DNA from 3 places in the Glutamicibacter sp. HZAU genome. Region 1 is predicted to be linked to each of the others. Evidence: predicted binding sites of a transcription regulator. Region 1 holds the regulator's gene; each other region holds the start of a gene.
What was found. The regulator LexA, encoded in region 1, represses DNA repair genes until DNA is damaged. The targets are predictions, from matches to a motif close to TCGAACANNTGTTCGA.

Region 1 (7,957 bases):
CCTTCCTCGGCTCGGGCAAGGCCGAAGAGTTGCGCGGAATCGTTGCGTCAACGGGTGCCGATACCGTGATTGTCGATGCAGAGCTGGCGCCATCGCAGCGCCGCGCCCTGGAAGACATCGTCAAGGTCAAGGTCATCGACCGCACCAGCCTGATCCTGGACATCTTTGCGCAGCATGCCCAATCGCGCGAGGGCAAGGCCCAGGTTGAACTGGCCCAGCTCGAATACCTGCTGCCGCGTCTTCGTGGCTGGGGCGAATCGATGTCCCGCCAGGCCGGTGGCCGCGTAGGTGCCGCCAGTGGCGGCATCGGTTCGCGTGGACCGGGTGAAACCAAGATCGAGATGGACCGCCGCCGCATTCGCGACCGCATGGCGAAGCTGCGCCGCGAGATCAAGGCCATGAAGCCTGCGCGTGAAGCCAAGCGTGCTAACCGCAAGCGCAATGCGGTTCCAGCCGTGGCCATTGCCGGCTACACCAACGCCGGCAAGTCATCGCTGCTCAACCGCTTGACCAACGCCGGGGTGCTGGTGGAGAACGCGCTGTTCGCTACCCTGGATCCAACCGTCCGCCAGTCGGCGACCGAGGACGGGTTGACCTACACGCTGGCCGATACCGTCGGCTTCGTATCCAACCTCCCGACCCAGCTGGTGGAAGCCTTCCGATCCACGCTGGAGGAAATCGCCGATTCGGATCTCATCCTGCACGTCGTTGACGGGTCCCACCCTGATCCCGAAGGGCAGATCCAGGCCGTGCGCACCGTACTCGGCGAAGTCGACGCGTTGAACATTCCAGAGATCATCGTGGTCAACAAGGCCGATGTGGCTGACCCGTTCGTCGTCGAACGCATCCGCAACCGGGAATCCAACACCGTGGTCGTCTCCGCGCACACCGGTGAGGGCATCCAGGAGCTGCTCGAAAAGATCAGCTCATCGATTCCACGCCCCGGCATCCAGCTTGAGGTGCTCATTCCCTACAACCGCGGGGATTTGATCGCCAAGCTGCACCAGAGCGAATCAGAGATCTTGGAAAGCGAACACCTGGAGGAGGGCACCCGGATGATCGTCAAGGTGCGCGATTCCCTAGCTGCAGAGTTGGAGACCTTCAACCTTCATGGATAAGCAAGAGCAGGCCCTGGGGCTCCTGGAGGCCGCGGTCACTTCCATGGGCGGTGCCATGCGCACCGGCCAGCAGGAAATGGTCAAGCATGTGGTCAGCGCGCTGGAAGATGAAAAGCACTTGCTGGTGCAGGCAGGCACCGGCACCGGCAAGTCGATGGGCTACCTGATTCCGGCATTGGCCCACGCGCAGACCAGCGCCAAGCCGGTGATCGTCTCCACCGCGACCTTGGCGCTGCAATCGCAGATTGTCGGCCGTGACGTGCCGCGGTTGCTCGAATCGCTCAAGGGCAAGCTCTCGCGCCCGATGGATGTGGCCCTGCTCAAGGGACGCTCGAACTACCTGTGCCAGTACAAGCTCGGCGGCGGGTACCCAGATGACGAAGGCACGCTTTTCTCGATGGATGAGCCGGCAGCTCCTGCCGGCACCACCTATTCGCCGTTGGCCAGCGAGGTCATGAAGCTACGCGAATGGGCTGAAGAGACTGAGACCGGTGACCGCGATGAGCTGGTGCCCGGGGTCAGCGACAAGGCGTGGAAGCAGGTCTCGGTTTCGGCCATGGAGTGCTTGGGGTCGCAGAAGTGCCCGATGGCTGATGAATGCTTCTCGGAGATGGCTCGTGCCCGTGCCGCGGAGGCGGACGTGGTCATTACCAACCACGCCCTGCTGGCGGTATCGGCCTTCGAGGGGCTTTCGGTCCTCCCGGACTTCGAAGTCGCAATCATCGATGAGGCCCACGAACTGCAAGACCGCGTGACCAGCTCGGTGTCCGGGGCACTCTCCGCACGCATGGTGCTCACCGCGGCTGGCGGCGCCAAACGCCATTGCGGAGTGAACGTGGACGAGATGGTCAAGGCGGCGAACCGCTTGGAGAAGTCGTTGACCGGTGTGCCCACGGGACTGCTGGAACATGGCCTGCGCGAAGACATGGGCATTGCCCTGAACGACATCGTGGAACAGGCCCGGCTGGCGTTGGCGCTGTCCAAGCCCGAAGCCAATGCTCCGGCTGACGGTGGCCGTCAGACCGCCCGCTCCCAGCTGCAGGCGGTGATGGACGATGCGATTCGCATGCTCGAATCCGAAGAGCGCCGCGAGGTGCTGTACACCACCCGTCCGCGGGAGTTTGTCGAAGGCCGGGGCTACGTCGAAGCTGACGAGACCCAGCCAGCCACGTTGAACGTTGCTCCGTTGTCCGTTGCCGGCAAGCTGCGCGAAGGGCTTTTCGACGGGCGCACGGTCGTCTTGACCAGCGCTACCTTGGCTATCGGCTCGCAGTTCGACTCGGTCGCAGGCTCCCTGGGTCTGATGGGCGCCGGGGCTCCGTCCTGGACCGGCGTGGACGTCGGCAGTCCCTTCGATTACCCGAAGCAGGGCATCCTGTACGTAGCCAAGCATCTGCCCAAGCCGGGCCGCCAACTGGCCGCCGAGACGCTGGATGAGATCGAGGATCTCATCAAGGCCTCCGGCGGCGGTGCACTGGCTCTGTTCACTTCGAAACGCTCCGCCGAAGAAGCGGCAAGCATCTTGCGCGAACGCCTGGACGTGGAGATCCTGTGCCAGGGCGAGGGCAGCATGAAGTCGCTGGTCGAGCAGTTCAGCAGCGAACGCGACACCTGCCTGTTCGGAACCATGACCCTGTGGCAGGGCGTGGACGTGCCAGGAGATTCCTGCCGGCTGGTCATCATCGACAAGATCCCGTTCCCGCGCCCGGACGACCCGATCTCCAAAGCCCGTTCCGAGGACGTGGCCAAGCATGGCGGCAACGGCTTCATGCAGGTGGCCGCCACCCATGCCGCGATTCGACTGGCCCAGGGCGCTGGACGCCTGATCCGTTCGGTCGGGGACAAGGGCGTGGTGGCGATCCTCGATTCGCGCATGGCCACTGCACGGTACGGCAGCTTCTTGAAAGCGACCCTGCCGCCGATGTGGCCGACTGTCGACAAGAAGGTCATCACCGGAGTTCTCCAGCGTTTGAACCCGGACGGGAAATAGCTGCAGCCAGAGCATGAACTTGAGCTGTCCTTGGACTTGGGGCAGCTCAAGTTCTTTAAGCACTATCAGCAGGATGGTTGGAGATGCACTAAGGTCTGTGACAAGAACTGATGCCGCGTGAACCGGAAGGCACCATGGAGTCCATGCAGGAATTGGCACACCAAGCCGCCATCGACACCCACCAGCGTTTCGGACGGCGCCTCTTGCGGCTGCCCGGAACCTGGATTGGGCAGAACTACAGCAGGGCGCACCGGTTGCGCGACGGAAGCTTGCTCAGCGATCTCAATGGCTGCGCGCACCCGTTTTCGGAGTGGAACTATTGGTGGCAGGCGCATTATCTGGATGCCATCATTGATGACGGCCACTCCTATCTGGCAGCAGGCGACGCGGAATCGGCGCGTGCCGAGCTGGCCCGGGCCAATCATCTGTTGCGTGGCATTCGAATTCGCAACTTCGGGATGCTGCCCAACTACTTCTTCGACGATATGGCGTGGCTTGCCTTGGCCAGCGGCCGTCTGGCGCAGTTCACGCTGGCCGTGACGGGAGAAGGAAACCACGCTGCTCGGACTGCAATGCGGGTGCTGGGAGAACAGCTTCAAGCTGGCATGGACGAGGTGCTGGGCGGCGGCCTGTACTGGTCGAAAAAACGGGATTTCAAGAATACGCCGGCCAATGGGCCGGCAGCCCTGTTCTTCGGCCGAACCGGACAGAAGGACACCGCACGGCAGGTTCTCCAATGGCTGGAGAAGAACCTGTTCAGCGCCGAGCGTGGGCTGTATTTGGACGGGCTGCGGTTGGCCAGCCAGGGGCATACGGTGGAGCCAGCGATCTATACCTATAACCAGGGCACGGTGCTAGGCGCGTTGCTTGAGCTTGGCGAGCCAGCCGATCTGGCTCACGCCCAGGTGCTGATCGATGCGACCACGCACTCGCTGTCTTCCGCGCCCGGAGTACTCGCGTTCAACCGCGGGGGAGACGGGAACCTTTTTGCCGGAATCCTGTGCCGGTATCTGGCCCTCGCCGCGAAAGATCACCGCTTGGAAGCAGCAAGCAGGGAGCAGGCCAGGCAACTGGTCACGGCAACTGCAGGCCATCTGATCGACCAGGAACCGCGCCGGCTCTCGACGGCAGTCCAGCGCTGGATGATCTTCGCCGCGGCCGCCCAGATCGAGCTCGAGGCCGGCGAGTAGCTGATTAAACGAAAATTGCGCTGGTGCCAAGCACCAGCGCAATATCCACACGAAATCTAGAGCGAGCGCATGACCGAGACGACGCGTCCCATGATCTTTGCTGCATCACCCAAAATCGGTTCGTAGCGCGAGTTCTGCGGAAGCAGCCAAGTATGCCCATCACGCTGCCGGAAGGTCTTGACGGTCGCTTCCTCGTCCAGCAGGGCTGCGACGATGTCGCCGTTGTCTGCCGTCTGCTGTCGGCGGACAACTACCCAGTCGCCGTCGCAAATCGCGGCGTCAACCATTGAATCGCCGGACACCTTGAGCATGAACAGTTCGCCGTGGCCCACGAGCTGACGAGGCAACGAGAAAACATCCTCGACGGACTGTTCTGCCAGGATCGGACCGCCAGCAGCAATACGGCCAACCAGCGGAACCATGGTGGTGTCAGCAGAAGTGCTCAGCTCAATGATCTTGGCGTCTTCGCTGGCAGCCGGCTCGACCGGCTCCGAGGCCTCGGCCTTTTCGGCATCGTCGGACAATTGCAGCGGCAGCAGGATTTCCATCGCGCGCGGACGGCGTGGGTCTCGACGGATATAGCCGAGCTTTTCCAACTGGCTCAACTGGTGGGTCACGCTCGACAGACTCTTGAGTCCGACAGCGTCGCCAATCTCACGCATCGATGGCGGATAACCGTTCTTGCCGATAGACCGCTGGATCGTCTCAAGGATCTTCTTTTGGCGAATCGTCAGCGAACGTGCATTCGATCGGGGAGTGCGTTGTGATGCTGACATGAGATTTTGCCTTCCCTAGCAATCATTCGAAAGTTTGCGTGTCCAAACTGTCGGAGCTAGATGGTGAGATGTTTTCATTGCTCGTCTACTTCGAAATCTTAGTAGATAAGCGAGCTTCTTTCAAAGATTTGTTCGAAAACTTCTGGACAAGTTCCGCGAATCTCTGTTAGAACAGATATACGAGGTTCGAACAAGTTTTCGAATCAGTTCTTTCGAATAAAAATTCGCATCACTTGAATTTCTTGAGGAGACAACGTCATGGCTACCGTCGCACTTGACTCAGATCAGACCCAAGCGCCGCTGAAAATCCGCATCAACCGCCGCGGTTGGGCTGTGCTGGTGGGGATGCCCGTTTTCGCACTCACGATCGCTGCTGCTTTCTTCTTCTCCATGTTCGCCTCTGACGCGCATGCCGCGGCAGAAGATCCTGCTGGGGTTGGAACCATCGATGTCACCGTGATCCCCGGAGATACGCTATGGAGTTTGGCTCGCGACTATGCCACCGGTTACGACGTGACTTCCGCAGTTGGCCACATCGCGGAGCTCAACGCCTTGGACGGCAGCGAAATCCAGGTTGGAGATACCTTGTCGATTCCGGTCCTTGCCGGCTAGCTTCCCCCGCTGTCCAGTGTTTGTTACCTGCAGCCGTAGCGGATTCACTGGCGGGCTCGCTGCGCACGTAGACTTGATGCGTGAATGACCGCAGTGAACTTTTGAGTCAGCTGCCCTTGCGTGAGAATCTCCGCGGGCTATCCCCTTATGGCGCACCGCAAATTGACGTGCCGATCCAGTTGAACGTCAACGAGAACACCCATCCGTTGCCACCGGTAGTCGTAGACGCCATTGCCCAGGAAGTGGCCAAGGCAGCGGCAACTCTGAATCGCTATCCCGACCGCGAGTTCACCGAGCTTCGTGAACTTCTTGCCGATTACCTCGGCCACTCGCTCACCAAGGAGAACATCTGGGCCGCGAACGGTTCGAATGAAATCCTGCAGCAGATCCTGCAAGCCTTCGGTGGTCCAGGCCGTACCGTGATGAGCTTCGGCCCCACCTACTCCATGTACCCGCTGTTGGCCAGTGGTACTGATACCACCTATATCGCCGGTGAACGCGCCGAGGATTTCACCCTGTCCGCCGAATCTGCAGCCGCGCAGGTCCGCGAGCACAAGCCGAATATCGTGTTCCTGTGCTCGCCGAACAACCCCACCGGCACCGCGCTTGGCCTTGATGTCATCACGGCCGTGTACGAAGCCATGAGCGAGCACAACGGCATGGTGATCGTTGACGAGGCGTACGCCGAATTCTCCTTGGCCAGCACCAAGTCCGCACTGAGCCTGCTTGAAGGCCGCCAGCGATTGATCGTCTCGCGCACCATGTCCAAGGCATTCGGCCTGGCCGGCGCACGCGTCGGCTACCTGGCCGCTGCGCCAGAGGTCACCGATGCCATCCGCTTGGTGCGGCTGCCGTACCACCTGTCGGCCGTGACCCAGGCAACGGCGATCGCCGCCTTGAAGAACATCGAGTTGCTCCTGGCGCAGGTCGAAGACATCAAGTCCCAACGTGACCGCATCGTCGCGCGCTTGAAGGAACTGGGCCTGAAGCCATCGGTCTCCGACTCCAACTTCGTCTTCTTCGGTGGCGTCGAAGACCCCCACGCTATTTGGGAAGGCCTGTTGGAAGCCGGCATCATCATCCGCGACAATGGAATTCCGGGGACCTTGCGTGTTACGGCCGGAACAGAATCAGAAACCACAGCCTTCTTGGAACGACTTGCCGAACTGCTCGGCTCGCAGAAGTAATCAAAGACAAGCGAAGGAAGACATGTCTGCCGAATTGATTGGCGCACGTCGCGCCCGCATGGAACGCGTGACCAGCGAATCGTCCGTATTCGTTGAATTGGATCTCGATGGAACCGGCGTCTCGGAGATCAGCACCTCGGTGCCGTTCTATGACCACATGCTGACTGCGCTCTCCAAGCATTCGCTCATCGACCTCACCGTGCGTGCTACCGGCGATACCCACATCGATGTCCACCACACCGTTGAGGACACCGCGATCACCATCGGCGAAGTGCTGCGCGTGGCGCTGGGCAACAAGGCAGGCATCCGCCGCTTCGGCACCTCCTACGCTCCGCTGGACGAGGCGCTGTCCCGTTCAGTCGTCGATGTCTCGGGCCGGCCATACCTCGTGCACTCCGGCGAGCCTGCTGGCCAGGAATACCACTTGATCGGCGGGCACTTCACCGGCTCGATGACCCGCCACGTCTTCGAAGCCATCACCTTCCACGCACAGATCTGCGCTCACATCGAGGTGCTCTCGGGCCGCGACCCGCACCACATTGTCGAAGCGCAATTCAAGTCCTTCGCCCGCGCCTTGCGCGAAGCCGTAGAGCGCGATGAGCGCATGGGCGACAAGATCCCATCCACGAAGGGTGCCCTGTAAGTGGAGAAGAAAACAGTAGTTGTCCTGGACTACGGTTCAGGCAACGTCCGTTCCGCCGTGCGCGCCTTGGAAGCCGCCGGCGCCGAGGTGGAACTGACCGCAGACCCGAAGAAGATCGTGGCTGCCGACGGACTGGTAGTCCCGGGAGTCGGCGCCTACGCCTCGGTCATGGAGCAGTTGACCGCAACCGGTTCCCTGCGCTGGATCGGTCGCCGCATCGCCGGTGGCCTGCCGGTCTTGGGGATCTGCGTGGGCCACCAGGTCTTCTTTGAAGAAGGCGTGGAGCATGGGGTGAAAACCGAAGGCATCGGCGAATGGCCGGGCAAGGTTGAACGCCTCCAGTCGGATGTCATTCCGCACATGGGCTGGAACACGGTGCGCCCGCCGGAAGGATCCAAGCTTTTCGCAGGCATCGAGGACGAGCGATTCTACTTCGTGCAC
Region 2 (7,957 bases), on a different contig from region 1:
CCTAGAACGCGGAGTGCAGCTGCTGCGCGACGTCCAATCGGGCGAAAAAGGCTCCCTGCTGCGGCTCTATCGCCCAGACCCGACCATGGCTTTCGGCCAGCGTGATGTGCGGCTGGATGGTTATGAGGCGGCTCGGGAGGTGGCGCAGCAGCACGGCTTCGCGCCATTGGTGCGCAAAGCCGGCGGCCGGGCCGCAGCGTATCACCGCGGCACACTAATTGTTGACCACATTGAGCCTGAAGCCGAAGCAGTGATGCACCAGCAGACGCGTTTCGAAGTATTTGCCCGGGTGTATGCCAACGCTTTCCAGCGCCTTGGCGTGAATGCGCAGGTCGGGCCGATCCCGGGGGAGTATTGTCCGGGGGACTACTCGGTGCACGGCTTGCCGGATGGGAACTCGCCGCGCAACTATCCAGTGAAGCTGGTTGGCACGGCTCAGCGTGTAGTTTCCGGCGCATGGCTGTTCTCATCGGTCTTTGTTGTCGAGGATTCTGCGTCCTTGCGCCAGGTCCTCGATGAGGTCTACCAAGCCATGGGTGTACCCATGGATCCGACGACTGTGGGCGCGGCGAACGATTTGCTCGCAGGGGTCACCACTGAAGCATTTATTTCCGCCTTGCTCGAGGAATACCGCGAGCACGCAACGTTGCACGGCGCATAGCGCAGATTAAAAAGGCATCGGCACCCGCTTGGAGTGCCGATGCGTGGTTTTGCAGCTGGAACTATGCCCCGACGCGCTGGACAACCTCGTCGATGCGCGGGTTGGTGGCTGCGGTGCCGTCCGGGAAAATCAGGGTTGGCACGGTCTGGTTGCCGTTGTTGAACGACTCGACGATCTCCGCGGTGCCTTCAACTTCTTCGATATTCACCTCGGTGTAGGCGACACCCTTCTGGTCCATCAGGCGCTTGAGGTTGCGGCAGTAGCCGCACCAGCTGGTGGTGAACATGGTGACTCCGCCGGCAGCGGGAACGTACTGGTCAAGGTTCAATTCATTGCTCATAGTTGGTGTAACGGCACGCATGTTGACTTTGTTCCCGGCTGGCCGGAAAAAGTTCGCTGAATTCTCGGACGCTGCTCGCTAGACTGGGGAGCAGATTTTCCTTGAGGCCGGACTAGGGGGCAAGCGATGTGCGGACGATATGTGATGGCCAAAGCTATCGGCGATCTGGTGGCGGAGGCCGAGGCCGAAGCTGACGACAACCTGGAATTGCGCCAGTCATGGAACGTTGCGCCAACCACCGATGTGCCGATTGTGCTCGAGCGGCTGATCGGCGATGATCTGCACCGCCAGGTCCATGTAGCCCGGTGGGGGCTGGTGCCAGGTTGGGCGAAGGAGCTTTCGGTTGGGGTGCGTGCCTTCAACGCGCGCAGCGAGACCGCCAGCACCAAGCCGACCTTCCGTTCCGCGGTGAAGAAGCGCCGTGCGGTGGTCCCGGTGGAAGGCTATTACGAGTGGAAGAAGGAAGGCAGCAAGAAGCGTCCGTTCTATGTGCACCGCGAGGATGGAAAGCTGATATTCTTCGCCGGCCTCTACGAATGGTGGAAGGACGAGGACGGATCCTGGATTCTTTCCACCTCGATCATGACCATGGACTCGCCTTCGGCAGAAGAACCAGGGGTGCTCGGCGAACTTGCCGGCCTGCACGACCGCCTACCCATTCCGCTGGGCAAGGAGATGATGGGCCGATGGATGAACCCTGCCGAGGAAGATGGCGAAGGACTGATCGAGCAGATTCGTGCAGAAGCGTTCGATGTGGCTTCAGAATGGACCATGCATGAGGTCGACAACGCTGTCGGCAATGTGCGCAACAACTCTCCGGAGCTGATCGAAGCGCACAGCAACTCGCTGTTCTAGCGCTGGTGCCGGGCGGCGTGCTTCACCATCCAGGCGCCGTTGGCCATTGCGAATACTGCCAGCCCCAGTCCCATCAGCCGCCGAGCGGCAACGCCCGCCGGGGAGGTGGCCAGCGAGGACAGCTGTGCGCGCGTCAGCGGCTCGTAGGCGAACCATCCCAAAGGCACTGGCTGCAGCGTATCCCAGATCTTCAACCCGGCCCCTGCCAGGAACAAGGCCAAGGCGAGCGCGGCCAGGATCCAGGGCACGACTCTGAGGGGGCGCACCGCCAGGGTGCGGCGCATCAGGAGGATCCCGGCAGCCAAGCAGAGAGTGACGACGCCGAAGAACAGCAGCGCTCCTCCGGCAAGAAGCACCGGGCTCGGCGACTGCGAGATCGCTCCTGCGGCCGAATGGAAGCTATCTGCGGCAGCGGCCACCGGTTGGCGGCCGTCGTGCCAGATCAAGACGAGGCCGCAGAGCAGGCCGGCAAGGCCGCCATAGCCTGCCGTTCTCTGGATCCGCAAATGCGTTTCAGGCATGGATTCATTATTCCATCGATGGTGCGGGAAACAAGGATGGCGGCAGCAGCCGGCCCGCAGGCCGGCTGCTGCCGCCATTTGGTGGAATCGCTGTCGCGGGTCAGTGCCCGTGCTTGATCCATTCATCCAGGTTCGGCGCTTCGGCGCCGATGGAAGTGGCATCGCCGTGACCGGTATTGACCACCGTTTCAGCTGGCAGCACCAGCAGCTTGGTACGGATCGATTCAATGATCGTCTCGAAGCTGGAGTAGCTGCGCCCAGTGGCACCCGGCCCGCCGTTGAACAGGGTGTCGCCGCTGAACAGCACGCCGAGGTCTTCTGCATAGAAGCAGGTTGAACCTGGCGAGTGCCCCGGGGTGTGCAGCGCGGTCAGCGAGGTGCCGGCGATGGTGAATGAATCGCCTTCGCTGATTTCTGCGTCCACGTCGCGCTCAGGGTAGACAGCTTCCCAGAGCATGCGGTCTTCCGGGTTCAGGAACAGCGGTGCATCTACGGCGTCGGCGAATTCGCCGGCGGCGCGGATGTGGTCGTCGTGCCCGTGGGTCAGCAGCACGGCCATGACCTCGCGATCGCCCACGGCTTCGCGGATCTTGGCAACATCGTGTGCCGGGTCGATCACCATGACCTCGGAATCATCGCCGATGATCCAGACGTTGTTATCGACATCCCAGGTGCCGCCATCCAGCGAGAAAGTGCCGGAGGTGACGACGTTCTCGATGCGGGCAGCCATTAGAGTTCCACCACCGAACGCAGCACGGTGCCTTCATGCATCTTCTTGAACGCTTCTTCGATTTCATCGATCTTGATGCGTTCGGTGACGAAGGAGTCCAGATCCAGGCGGCCGAGCTTGTACTGCTCGACAAGCATCGGGAAGTCGTGGCTTGGCAGGCAGTCGCCGTACCACGAGCTCTTCAGCGAGCCGCCGCGGCCGAAGACGTCCAGCAACGGCAGCTCGAGCTTCATCTCCGGGGTCGGGACGCCCACCAGCACCACGCGGCCGGCGAGATCGCGGGCGTAGAAGGCCTGCTTGTAGGTTTCCGGACGGCCTACCGCGTCGATCACCACATCGGCGCCGAAGCCGCCGGTCAGTTCCTGGATGGCTTCTACGGCGTCGACCTTCGAGGAATCCACGGTGTGGGTGGCGCCGAAGGTCTTCGCGGTTTCCAGCTTGTCAGGGTTGACGTCCACCGCGATGATGGTGGTCGCGCCGGCCAGCTGCGCGCCGGCGATGGCGGCGGCTCCGACGCCACCGCAACCGATCACGGCAACGGACTCGCCGCGCTTGATTTCGCCGGTGTTGATCGCCGCGCCGATGCCGGCCATGATGCCGCAGCCGAGCAGGCCGACGGCTGCCGGATCCGCTTCTTCATCCACGATGGTGCACTGGCCGGAGTGGACCAGGGTCTTCTCGGCGAAGGAGCCGATGCCCAGGGCGGCCGACAGCTCGGTGCCGTCCTCGAGGGTCATCTTCTGGGTGGCATTGAAGGTATTGAAGCAGTACTTCGGCTCGCCCTTGGCGCAGGCGCGGCACTGGCCGCAGACTGCACGCCAGTTCAGGATCACCCGGTCGCCGACCTTCACGTTGGTGACGTTCTCGCCGATCTGGCTGACGACTGCGGTGGACTCGTGGCCCAGCAGGTAGGGGTACTCGTCGCCGATGCCGCCGAGCTTGTAGTGCAAGTCGGTGTGGCAGACACCGGTGGTGAGCACGTCGACGACTACTTCTCCGGGACCCGGGTCCGGAACGATGATGTCGAGGACCTCTACCGGCGCATCCTTGGCGCGGGAAACAACGGCTTTGACCTTATGAGGCATGGGATTTAGCTCCTGGAACGATTGACTGTTGCTGTCTCGATGCTATCGGTGTCCCAGTCGCTTATGGAACATTCGTGACACAATGACGCAGGCTGTTTCGCCCAGAGCCAATTTGCGCAGGTGCGCCACGGGTTTCCCGGAAAGTATGTGACGGTGCAAGGGCTGCGCCTCGGGCTCAGGCTCCGATAGCCAGCGGGGCACCGCTCCCATCGGGTACCTCGCCATTTGCGTTCAGCACGGCCTTTCGCAGGGCGTATTCAGCCAGCCCGTCGGCGCTGCGAGCCGCTGCGCTCGGCTAACCCAAACTGTCGGTCGCGCTGACTAGTGTAACTGTCATTCGAACACGTGTTCGAATAGAATAGTTCTACTAGGTAAGGAGTGCGCACGTGGGGATGTTCACCGAGTCGATCGAGGTAGCTCGCGCAGCGAATGGAATGCCGTTGCGCGTGAGCTGGCAGGGGCAGGACTATCGCTTGGTGGCCGAACCGCAGCGCTGGTTCGAGCGCCGCAAATGGTGGGACGAGAACCTGCGGATTCCCCGCGGGGCTGGTGCGGGGATTGCCGACTATGAGATGTGGCGCCTGCAGCTGGTCGCCGTGCGCGGATCCAGCCAAGTGCGCAGCGTTGATGTGAGTTTTGATGCGCAAACTGAGCGGTGGCGCCTGGTGCGCGTGCATGGCTCGCTGGCCCGCAGCGCCTGATGTCCCGGCAGGGGAACATATTTTCGAAGGACCTCCATGAGCTTTACCCATCTGAACGTCAGTTCTTCATATAGCGCCCATTACGGCGTCTCGCACCCAAAGCAGCTGGCCCAGGCGGCCAAGGCACAGGGGGCGCAGATGCTTGCGCTGACTGACCGGGATGGGCTGTATGGGACGGTCAAGCATGTGGCAGCCTGCATGGCAGAAGGCCTGCATCCGATTCTCGGGGTGAACCTTGCGATGCTCGATAGCCACGGGGAAGCCCAAGGGCGGATTGTCCTGCTGGCCCGTGGGCGCTGCAATGGCGCCGGGTATGCGGCACTGTGCCGGGCCATCACCCTCGCGCATGGCACTGCGCATGGCACTGCGCATGGTGTTCCGGGCCTGGGAGCCGGGCAGCTGGCGCACCTGGGCGCCAGCGGAAACCTGATGGTCCTGCTCGGCGGGGAATCGGACGTGGCCCGTGCAATCCTCAAGGGAAACTATGCCCATGCCCGGGCGCTGCTTGCCAACTGGAAGAAGCGGCTGGGAAAGATGCTGCGCGTGGAGATCACCACGCACCTGTCCAGTCCCGGATCGCGCTACAGCCTCGGCGAAGCAGCCCGCTTGCTGCGCTACGCCCACGAGCGGGGGATCAAGGCAGTGCTCACCAATGCCGTCCGCTACGTGGACCCCGACGGGGCGGTCACCGCAGACATCCTGGACTCGGCGCGCGCCCTGCACAGCCTGAAGAACCTGGACTCCTGCCAACCCAATGGCCAAGGCTGGCTGAAAACCCCGCAAGAGATGCGCCAGCTGGCCAAGGAAATCGGCCAAGCCACCGAAAGAAGCTGGGCGCACCAGCTCTTGCGGGAAACCGAAGCGCTCGCCGAATGGGCTGCGGCCGACCCGGTGGCCGATCTCGGATGGAAGAAACCGGTCATCCCCGAGGCCAAGGTCCTCGGCTTGGATCGCCCGGCCATGCAAGAGCTCACCAGCCGCGTCTACGGTGCGGTGCCAGGGCTCTTGGGCGATGCGGACCCGAACCTGGTTGAAGAGTGCCTGGCCCGGGAACTCGGGGTGATCGACCGGCTGGACTTCGCCGGGTATTTCCTGACTGTCGCCGAAACCGTCAAGCTGATCACCGGCATGGGAATCCGCGTGGCCGCCCGCGGCTCCGGCGCTTCCTCGCTGGTGAACTACCTGCTGGGCATCAGCCAGGTGAACCCGCTAACCCACGACCTGGTGTTCGAACGCTTCCTCTCCGATACCCGCACCACCTTGCCGGATATCGACATCGATGTGGAATCCGCACGCCGCCATGAGATCTACCGGGAGATCTTCGCCAGCTTCGGCGAAGAGCGCGTGAGCCTGATGAGCATGCAGAACGCCTACCGTGCCCGCGGCGCGGTCCGCGATGCAGGAGCCGCCCTCGGGGTGGAGCAGGAGCAGGTCGACGAGATCGCCAAGCAGCTCTGGCGCTTCTCCGCGTCCTCTTTCCGCGAAGCGCTCACCGAGAAGCCGGAACTGGCGGCATTGGCCGAACGCATCACCGATGACACCCAGCTCGATATCCTCATCGACGCCACCGAACGCCTGGACCGGCTGCCGCGCCATATCTCCATGCACCCCTGCGGAGTGATCCTCTCCGACGCGAGCCTGCTGGACCGCACCCCGGTCCAGCCGTCGGGCATCGGGCTGCAGATGAGCCAGTTCGACAAGCACGACATGGACCTGATGGGGCTGATCAAGCTCGACGTGCTCGGGGTGCGCATGCAATCAGCCATCGCCTACACCCTGGAAGAGATCGCCCGCATGCACCCGGACAAGCAGTCGGTCGCGCGCGCCGGAGGGCATGTGGATGACAGCTATATCTCCGCTGCCGGAGCGATCGACCTGTCCCGGGTGCCGCTGGATGACGAACCCACATTCGAATTGATCCGCTCAACCCATACCCTGGGCTGCTTCCAGATCGAATCCCCGGGCCAGCGCGAGCTGATCGGCAAGCTCGCCCCGCGCGAATTCAACGACCTGATCATCGACATCTCGCTGTTCCGCCCTGGCCCCATGCAATCGAATATGGTCAAGCCCTACCTGGAGCACCGCCACGGCTTCGCCCCGGCCCAATACCTGCACCCGGACCTGATTCCAGCGCTCGCCGAAACCCATGGGGTCACCGTCTTCCATGAACAGGTGCTGCGCATCCTGGACGTGATGACCGGTTGCGGGCTGGGCATGGCCGACGTCTACCGCCGCCTGCTGGGTAACCCGGAAAAGGAACCAGCCGTAGAACGCTATGTGCGCACCGAAGCAACCAAGCGCGGCTACAGCCAGGAGACGATCGACAAGGTCTGGGACGTGCTCTCCGGCTTCGGGTCCTTCGGTTTTTGCAAAGCCCACGGGGCGGCCTTCGCCGTGCCCACTTACCACTCGGCCTGGCTCAAGGCCCACCATCCCGAAGCCTTCCTTGCCGGCATCTGGGAACATGACCCGGGTATGTACCCCAAGCGGCTGCTGGTCTCCGAAGCCCGGCGCATGGGCATCCCCATCCTGCCGCTGGACATCAACCGCTCTACCGGGCACTACCGGGTCGAACGGGTGTTCGAATCCGCTCCAGCGAAGCTCCCGGTGGTGCCACGCGCGCCCAGCTCGCTGCGCCCTGGACGCTACGGGGTCCGCCTGGCCTTCCGCGACATCCATCAGATGAGCGAACGCGAAGTCGAACGCCTGGTCGCCGGCCAACCCTATGAGCACCTTGCAGATGTCCGCGCCCGCGCGGGGCTCTCGCGCCGCACCTACCAGAACCTCGCGGCCCTCGGCGTCTTCGACTCCCTGCTCGCCGGGACCTCGCGTGCCGACACCATCGCCCACACGCAATCCATGGCCCACAGCTCCCTTCCGGCCAAATACCGGCCCGGCCCCGGACAGCTGGCGCTTGACCTCGGGAACATCGAGCACATCAATGCCACGGGAACTGAGCTGGAACCTGCCGAAGTGGTGCGTACCGAACTGGACCTGATGCACCTGGATGCCAGCGAGCACTTGATCTCTTCCTACCGGCAACGCCTGGCGCACCTGCCTATTA
Region 3 (7,957 bases), on a different contig from region 1:
TGAGCTGCGTCGTCCGATGTTCGCTGCGGGCAATGATCGTTGACATGATCAAAGTTCGCCACGTTGGCTACGCTCTCAGGGATCGTGATTGACCGCAGCCCGTGCGGAGACACCCACGTCTTGGAGCCATCAGGGCAGGCGAAGACCTTCCACCCTAGGGCGTGCTTGAACATCTGATGCTGCTTGCACAAGAGATGGGTGTTTCGCCGGGTCGTGTGGCCGCCTTGCCCAAACGCTTCAATGTGGTCTATTTCTGATCGGTCGGCTGGGCGACGGCAACCCGGGAAACCGCAATGCCGGTCGCGGTGACGCAGGAAATCGCGCAACCCCTGCGAAGGCCGGTATTTCTTGGGTTCCACGTCAATTGCGGCGCCCGTCCATGGGTCGGTCAGCACGCGCTGGAATGATGGAGCGTCTGCCGCGAGTTCCAACGCTACCCCGATTGGGATGGGTCCGTAGCCTTCCAGATCGGCAAGGGCGCGAGTGGGATTCGCGAGCATTTCCACGGCCGGTATCGTGATGGATACCCGTGGCTTCAGCGGCATGCCCTCCATTCCGGGCCATCCATTCAGATATACGTCTGCAAGGGCATCGGCCTCAAGCTGGGTTTGGGTGCGCGGATCTTTGGGATCAGTGCTCTGGGCGGCCACCTGCTTGATCGAATTGCGGATTGAGTGGATGACATCAGCGCGGTGATGCAACTGCAAGGTGGCCATGCCATCCTCGTCATTCCAGACCTTGACGTTGCGGGCGGCCATGGCGTCCTTCTGCCGGTTCTCGGCAGAGTCGGGGTTCAGCCGGTCATGAAGGCGGCGGGCGCGCTGGTAGACGGTCTCGTCGCTGGCGGTCCTTGCCAGAGGCAGAAGGGTCTGTTCCATGAGCGAGACTTGCCCAGGGCCGAGGTCTTGGGAGTACTTGACGATGTCGTGGGCGGCCTTGGCAGTGATCTCGCCGGCGGCCAGCGCGAGGAGCGTGGCTTTGCAGACATGGCGCAATCCTTTGGCGTGGAACATCCGCTTGCTGACTTTGCGCGGGCTTTCCCTCAACGCGACAGCCGCCTCGGCGATGAGGTTGGAGTTGATGGTCTGCTCGCTTCCACGGTCCACGCCGTAGTATGCGGCGCTCTTTCGGGCTTCAGCTTCTTCCTCTGCCGTGTGGGTATTTTCCGTGGCTATGAAATCGCTGAATGATTCGCTGACCTGTTCGACCGAATCCGCCAGCAAGACGCAGATGACAGCTTCGACGCTGCTCAGGAGGCGCTGGATCTTCTGCAAGCGTTCCAATGCGTCCCCGGGGCCGTTGACCGGGCCGGCATCATAGAGCTCATTGGCAATTTTCTTGAGGGGACCGAAGAACATCTGGTGCTCGCGCTGAGCATCGAACGGGGAGGTCTTGTGCGACTCTGTGCGGGTGCCCGGTGGTCGCAGTGGCAGGCGGTGTTCACCGTCGTTATCTTCTAAATATGCGGGAGTAGTCATGATTTACTTTCCCGCGATACATCGACTATGTGTTCTGGTTATTTTCGAATTGTGGATAACATCTCGAAAGTTTCTGCGAAAAGCCATCCATGTGGATTCTGGTGAAAAATCCCCAGTACCGGGAATGGAGCAGTGGCTGTGGTTTTATCTGCTTGCTTGAGCCAGAGGGCGTGGCGGGCGCGTCAAGGCCGCGCGGAGGCCAAGGATTCCCATGGCTGCCAGCAAGGCCAAGGCGAGGATGCTGGCGATGTGCAGGGGCTCTTCCAGATCAGCAGCAGCGCCGGCGTTCCAATCGGCAAAGGTATCGCCCACGGAGTTCATGTTGGCGAAGGAGGCGAAGAAATAGGCCGGTGCGCCGAGAGCAACGATCAGGCTCCATGTCCCAATAGCGGCCCAAGCGGGCAGCTTGCGGCCGGACCTGATGACGGAAACAAGCCAGGAAATGGCGAGGGCAATTCCGATTGCTGCGAAGACCCAACCTCCGAGCGAGTCGTAATCCTGGTCCATGGCGGCCATCTGCGCGATGGTCTCATCCAGGGGGATTCCACTGGCTGCGACCACTGCCCAATTGTTCATGAGCAGTGCGCCGTAAACCGCGTAGGCCACGATGATGGCGGCACCGGTGGTGGCTAGAAGCTTGCGCATGCCGGTAGCCTACAGCGTGCAAGCGAAATACTTGGCATTACTAGCAGCTCGTGCGCCGGGTGCCGGTATTGCATTGCAGAAGTCCGTGAAGCAGAGGCCCCGAATCGGTAAAGTGCATTATGTGCCGATCGGGAAAGCGCGGCGATCGCGCAAGCGACATCACCAAACGCTGCCATGCAGCGCCAATTGTCTATAAGGGGACTAGAAATGATCTTCACCAAGAAGGGCGACGCCGCTGTCCTGGCCAAGCTCAGTGCGGCTCCAGCACCTTATCGCGAGATTGCCGAGCGGCTGCATGCCATCATCGTGGAAAGCGCACCGTCGCTGGAGCCGATCGTCCGCTGGGGACTTCCCTTTTATGTCCGGGACGGCAAGGATGTCTGCTACATCAAGCCTGACAAGGACTTCGTTGCCTTCGGTTTTGGCGAGGTGGTGAATCCCGCCTACGAGGACGGCGCGCACATGCATCCAGTCGCGTGGACCATCACCTCGCTGGATGCTGCAACGGAAGACAGGATCCGCGAGCTGGTGAAAAAGGCGGCTGGCTGATCCAAGGCAGCGGCAACGCCCGGAGCCGTTCAAATGCACGGAAGGCCTCGGCAGGAACATTCCTGCCGAGGCCTTCCGCTTGCCTGGCCGCGCTGGGGCTTACTTGACTGGGTCGAGCACGAAGTCGTAGGTGACCTGCTTGCCGTTGCCGGATTCGGCTGGCTCCACGTCGAGCATCAGTTCCGGCTTCACCGCGGTGGCGATGTCATCGTCGTTGTGCGCGTCGCGCGGGAAGTACAGCTGGGCGGTGAACAGCTCGTGGCCCGGTGCCGAAACCTTCAGGTGCAGGTGGGCTGGGCGCCAAGCGTGCCAACCGGCGGCGGCGATCAGCTGGCCGCAGGCGCCGTCGGTCGGAATCTGGTACGGAGCCGGCTGCATCGTGTTGATCAAGTATGAATGGACTTGCCGTACTGGCAGGGAGGGATGTGGAAGAGATGGCTTATGGTCCTGCCGGCGTCGCGCCGCGGACAGCAACATGGGTAAAGCGGAACGGGAGCACCGGTGTTCTTGTCGCGGTCGGCGCCAGGTGCACGCCCAGGGGCGCTTGTTCGTCGACCGGTAGCCGGGACTAGGTTGGCGTTGAAGTCGACGAGTTCGCCGAGTTCGACGATGGCACCCGGGTCTCGATCCACTGGGACCGGGGATGCGCCATCAGCCTCAACGGATCCGGACAGCTCGGCGAGCAAGAGCTGCTGGAGCATCTCGATGGAGCGCTCCTGCTGGCGGAGCAAGGCATCAAGGCAATCGCCGAGGAGTTGAAGAGCTTGCCATGCTTCACCGAGCTGTCCTCCGATCTCAGGGCGCAGCTTCAATCTTGAAATCGCAGGTCGCACCGGCGCTTGGCAGCGGCAAGGGTCGCGGATAGGGTGTGAATGTGACGCTGGGCACATGTTCGGTGTCCGCGCAAATTCCGACGAGGCGATCCATGAAGGGGTACGCAGATGAAGGCTTATGCCCAGGGCGAGAGCGAGCCGCAGCTGATCGAAGAGACGATCGGAGCCAACTTCGAACGCACGGCGGCCCGCTTCGGCCCGGCAGAAGCACTGGTCGAAGCTTCCACCGGACGGCGCTGGAGCTGGAGCGAGCTGGACGCGCAGATTAACCGCCTGGCCAAGGGCCTGCTGGCCGCCGGCCTGCAGGCGGGGGACCGGGTGGGCATCTGGGCGCCGAACTGCGCCGAATGGGTTTTCGCGCAGTACGCCACCGCGAAAATCGGCGTCATCCTGGTCAATGTCAATCCTGCCTACCGCACCCATGAGTACGCCTACGCGGTCAACCATTCGGGGGTGCGCCTACTGCTGGCGGTCTCCGAATTCAAGACCAGCAACTACCGTGCGATGGTGGATGCGACCCGTGCCGATACCCCGCAGCTCGAGCGCGTTATCTACGTGGACACCGCGGACTTCGAGCAACTGCTGGCCGAAGGCGAGCACATCAGCGATAAGGCGCTGGCCCGGCGCTTGGCTGCCACCAAGCCGGAGGACCCGATTAACATCCAGTACACCTCGGGCACCACCGGCTACCCGAAGGGCGCGGTGCTCAGCCACCGCAACATCCTGAACAATGGCTACCAGGTCACCGGCATGATCGACCTGGACGAGCATGACCGGCTGTGCATCCCGGTCCCGTTCTACCACTGCTTCGGCATGGTCATGGGCAACCTGGGCTGCACCAGCCGGGGCACCACGATCGTCATCCCGGCCCCGGGCTTCGACGCCGAAACCACGCTGCGGGTGGTGGCCGAGGAAAAGTGCACCGGGTTGTACGGGGTGCCGACGATGTTCATCGCGATGCAGAACCATCCCAGCTTCAAGGACCACGACCTCTCCTCGCTGCGCACCGGCATCATGGCCGGTTCCATCTGCCCCATCGAGGTGATGCGCCGCTGCGTCGATGACATGGGGATGAGCGCGGTCTCCATCGCCTACGGCATGACCGAGACTTCTCCGGTGTCCTGCCAGACCCGCGGCGACGACGATCTCGAGCGTCGCACCTCCACCATCGGCCGGGTGCACCCGCATGTGGAAATCAAGGTGGTGGATCCGGTCAGCGGCGAAACCCTGGAACGCGGGGAAACCGGCGAATACTGCACCCGCGGCTACTCGGTGATGCTCGGCTACTGGAACGATGAGGAGAAGACCCGGGCGGCCATCGACGACGAAGGCTGGATGCACACCGGGGATCTGGCGGTGATGCGCGAGGACGGCTACTGCACGATCGTCGGGCGCATCAAGGACATGGTGATCCGTGGCGGGGAGAACATCTACCCGGCGGAAATCGAGGAATTCCTCTACAAGCATCCGGACATCGAGGACGTGCAGGTGATCGGGGTGCCCGATCAGAAGTACGGCGAGACGGTCTGCGCCTGCATCCGCATGAAGGCAGGCCGCGAGCCGCTGGATGCAGCCGCGATCCGCGAGTATTGCGCCGGGCATCTGGCGCATTACAAGATCCCCGCGTATGTGCAGGTGCTGCAGGATTTCCCGACTACTGTCACCGGCAAGATCCGCAAGAACCAGCTGCGCGAGGATGCGGCGAAACTGCTCGAACTGTAGCCGCTTGCCGCCAGCCGGGGCATCAAGCCACAGCGATGCTTTGGGTGGAGGTGAGCTTCAGCATGAATACTGCGCCCGGGAATTTCCTGCATGCTAGTTTTCCAAGTGGCTTCCGTGGGTTAACCTCGGGGGCGACAAGGAAAATCCTTACGTGAATGGGGTGCGTACGTGCAGAAGCATTTCAGCCGACTAGTGGGCATCGCGGTGATCATGATCGTGGTTCTCGCGGCCTCGCTGCTGGTGTGGGCGCTGAGCATCGCTGATCGGCCGGTGGGAATGTGGAACCCGATCGAGGTCCACATCGGAAGGCTCTGGACAACCTTCTACAGCTCCGAGCTGCCGGATTTGTCGATCCTGGTTTTCTCCGTTGCCGCCGCGGTGATCCTGGTGCTCCTGGTGGTCCTGGGCGAGCGTCTGGTCACCTGGCGCTATCGCCGCACACCAATCGAGAAATCGAGCCGGCCGCTGGCGCCCAAGGCGGTGATGGGCCGCACCCGAGGCGTCTACGCAGGACCGGTCACCGTGACCGTGCTGATTCCGGCACACAATGAAGAAGCTTCCCTGCCGTACACCCTGAAGGCCCTGGAGGAGCAGAGCTTTGCTCCATCGCGCATCATCGTGGTGGCTGACAACTGCACCGACCGGACCGTGCAGGTCGCCGGCGAGCACGGGGTAGAGGTGTTCGAATCGGTGGACAACAAGCACAAGAAGGGCGGGGCGCTGAACCAGGCGCTGCACTCCATCCTGCCCGGGATGGGCGATAACGACTGCGTCATGGTGATGGACGCCGACAGCCAGATCGGCGCGGACTTCCTGGCAACCGCCCGGGACCGCTTCACCTGGGACCGCGCGCTGATGGCGGTGGGCGGGCTGTTCCACGGCGAAGAAGGCCACGGGCTGATCGGCCAATTCCAGCGCAACGAATACACCCGCTATCAGCGCGAAATCTCGCGGCGCGACGGCCGGGTCTTCGTGCTGACCGGTACCGCCTCGGTCTTCCGCGCCTCGGCCCTGCGCGAGGTGGCGGCTGCGCGCGGCAGCTTGCTTCCGGGCACTCCCGGCGAGGTCTACGACACAGCTGCCCTGACCGAAGACAATGAGCTGACCATTGCGCTGAAAACCCTCGGCGCGCTGACCACGTCGCCGCAGGACTGCACGGTGGTCACCGAACTGATGCCCAACTGGAAGATGCTGTGGGCGCAGCGTCTGCGCTGGCAGCGCGGGGCGTTGGAGAATCTGGGCGCGTACGGAGTCACCGCGCAGACCTCCCGGTACTGGGCGCAGCAGGTAGGCATCGGCTATGGAGTGATCGCGCTGTTCAGCTATTTTGTGCTGATGATCATCATGCTGATCTCCATGGACACCTGGGTGTGGTTCCCGTTCTGGATGCTGCTGGGCGCGCTGTTCGCGCTCGAGCGCGTGGTCACAGTCTGGCGCGGCGGCTGGAAAGCCAGGATCGTCGCCGCACTGGTGATTCCCGAGCTGGTCTACGACGCCTTCCTCGATCTCGCATTCCTCAAGGGCGTCGGGGATATCGCCTTTGCCCGCAGCGCGGATTGGAAGCATGTCGACCACGCAGGTGCCGCACGGAAGGAAAACATCTCATGATGAATCTCATCGTCCAGATCCCGCGGGGAATCATTCTCCCCGAAAGCGTGCTACTCAGCGATTGGTTCGCCGTGCTAGCCTCGTTCGTCGCGATCAACACCGTGCTCTATCTGGTCCTGGGCTTGGCCAAGCTGCTGCCGGTGTTCCGGATCCGCAGCGCACGGGGACGCGAACGCCGCTCAGAAACCAGGAATATCGATCCCGAGGCGTCCGTGTAGCTCATGCATCGCCGCGGGCAGGTCCGCCAGCTCGATGCCGGGGCTGAAATAGAAGCCTTGCGCATAGTCGAAGTCCAGCCTGCGGGCCAGCTCCAAGTGCTCGGCGGTTTCGACCCCCTCGACCAGCGTCTTGGCATTGATCTCGCGGGCGGCCGCCAGCAGGATGTCCACATGCTCGCGGGCCTCGGCCGATGCCAGGTAGTGGACGAACAGCGAACGGTCCAGCTTCACGATGTGCGGCAACAGGCGCAGGATGCGCTCCCTGGTCGCGTAGCCGATGCCTGCATCGTCAACGAGCAGCAGGCAGCCGAGCTCATCGGCATTGATCCGGGCCGCATCGCAAACTTCCGGTGCGGACAGCTCGTTCAGTTCCAGCCCCCAGTCCAGCCGGCGATCAAGTTCCGGGGCAGTGCGCGCGAAGGCCTTGATTGCAGGGCCCGAGGCATTCATGGTGAGCAGCAGCCCGTCGGGCAGCCCTTCGGCGGCGTGGACGATGCCCTCCAGGGCACGCAGCTCCAGCGCCAGCAGATTGCCTTCGGCCCGGGCCTGGGCGAAATGCTCGTCCGGCCGGCGTCCGTCGCTGAATCGTGCCAGCGCCTCGAAGCCCAGCAGCGCGTCGGCGCGCAGGTTGATCAGGGGCTGGAATGCAAACTTCATGGTCCACCTAGGCTGGCGATGCGGATTGGCAACATCATGCTGGTTAGGCTGTTGTGTACGAAGGTGATATTACCCTGAAGCTGGCCAGGGATACGCGGTACTGATGAATTCACAAGGAAGCGGGAGCAGCATGCCCAGGACAAGGAACCGGCGGGCCAACGATGACGGAATCTGGTGGAGCCGGCTGCTGCCAGCCAGGCTCCGCAGGATCAAGCGACTGGAAGTTGCTGTCACCGGGATGGTGGCG

Region 2: EKH49_RS15775 (DUF6504 family protein) is a predicted target of LexA. The motif match lies at 4,530-4,545, and genes of this name have one in related genera.
Region 3: EKH49_RS11590 (HNH endonuclease signature motif containing protein) is a predicted target of LexA. The motif match lies at 1,500-1,515, and genes of this name have one in related genera.

Annotation. Positions count from the first base shown of each region.
Region 1 is NZ_SCKZ01000002.1:425,755-433,711, forward strand. It holds gene hflX (GTPase HflX) at 1-1,118, shown strand, start outside; gene EKH49_RS04590 (ATP-dependent DNA helicase) at 1,111-3,108, shown strand; gene EKH49_RS04595 (glycoside hydrolase family 76 protein) at 3,252-4,298, shown strand; gene lexA (transcriptional repressor LexA) at 4,355-5,074, opposite strand; gene EKH49_RS04605 (LysM peptidoglycan-binding domain-containing protein) at 5,333-5,686, shown strand; gene EKH49_RS04610 (histidinol-phosphate transaminase) at 5,767-6,873, shown strand; gene hisB (imidazoleglycerol-phosphate dehydratase HisB) at 6,896-7,516, shown strand; gene hisH (imidazole glycerol phosphate synthase subunit HisH) at 7,517-7,957, shown strand, end outside.
Region 2 is NZ_SCKZ01000013.1:39,627-47,583, forward strand. It holds gene EKH49_RS15745 (lipoate--protein ligase family protein) at 1-661, shown strand, start outside; gene EKH49_RS15750 (glutaredoxin domain-containing protein) at 723-1,001, opposite strand; gene EKH49_RS15755 (SOS response-associated peptidase) at 1,128-1,856, shown strand; gene EKH49_RS15760 (hypothetical protein) at 1,853-2,377, opposite strand; gene EKH49_RS15765 (MBL fold metallo-hydrolase) at 2,478-3,107, opposite strand; gene EKH49_RS15770 (S-(hydroxymethyl)mycothiol dehydrogenase) at 3,107-4,192, opposite strand; gene EKH49_RS15775 (DUF6504 family protein) at 4,585-4,893, shown strand; gene EKH49_RS15780 (DNA polymerase III subunit alpha) at 4,930-7,957, shown strand, end outside.
Region 3 is NZ_SCKZ01000006.1:387,009-394,965, forward strand. It holds gene EKH49_RS11590 (HNH endonuclease signature motif containing protein) at 1-1,478, opposite strand, end outside; gene EKH49_RS11595 (hypothetical protein) at 1,623-2,123, opposite strand; gene EKH49_RS11600 (DUF1801 domain-containing protein) at 2,331-2,672, shown strand; partial or broken gene EKH49_RS11605 (dioxygenase family protein) at 2,772-3,065, opposite strand; gene EKH49_RS16720 (hypothetical protein) at 3,059-3,403, opposite strand; gene EKH49_RS11610 (AMP-binding protein) at 3,614-5,227, shown strand; gene EKH49_RS11615 (glycosyltransferase family 2 protein) at 5,396-6,835, shown strand; gene EKH49_RS11620 (hypothetical protein) at 6,832-7,053, shown strand; gene EKH49_RS11625 (EAL domain-containing protein) at 7,015-7,710, opposite strand; gene EKH49_RS11630 (GGDEF domain-containing protein) at 7,841-7,957, shown strand, end outside.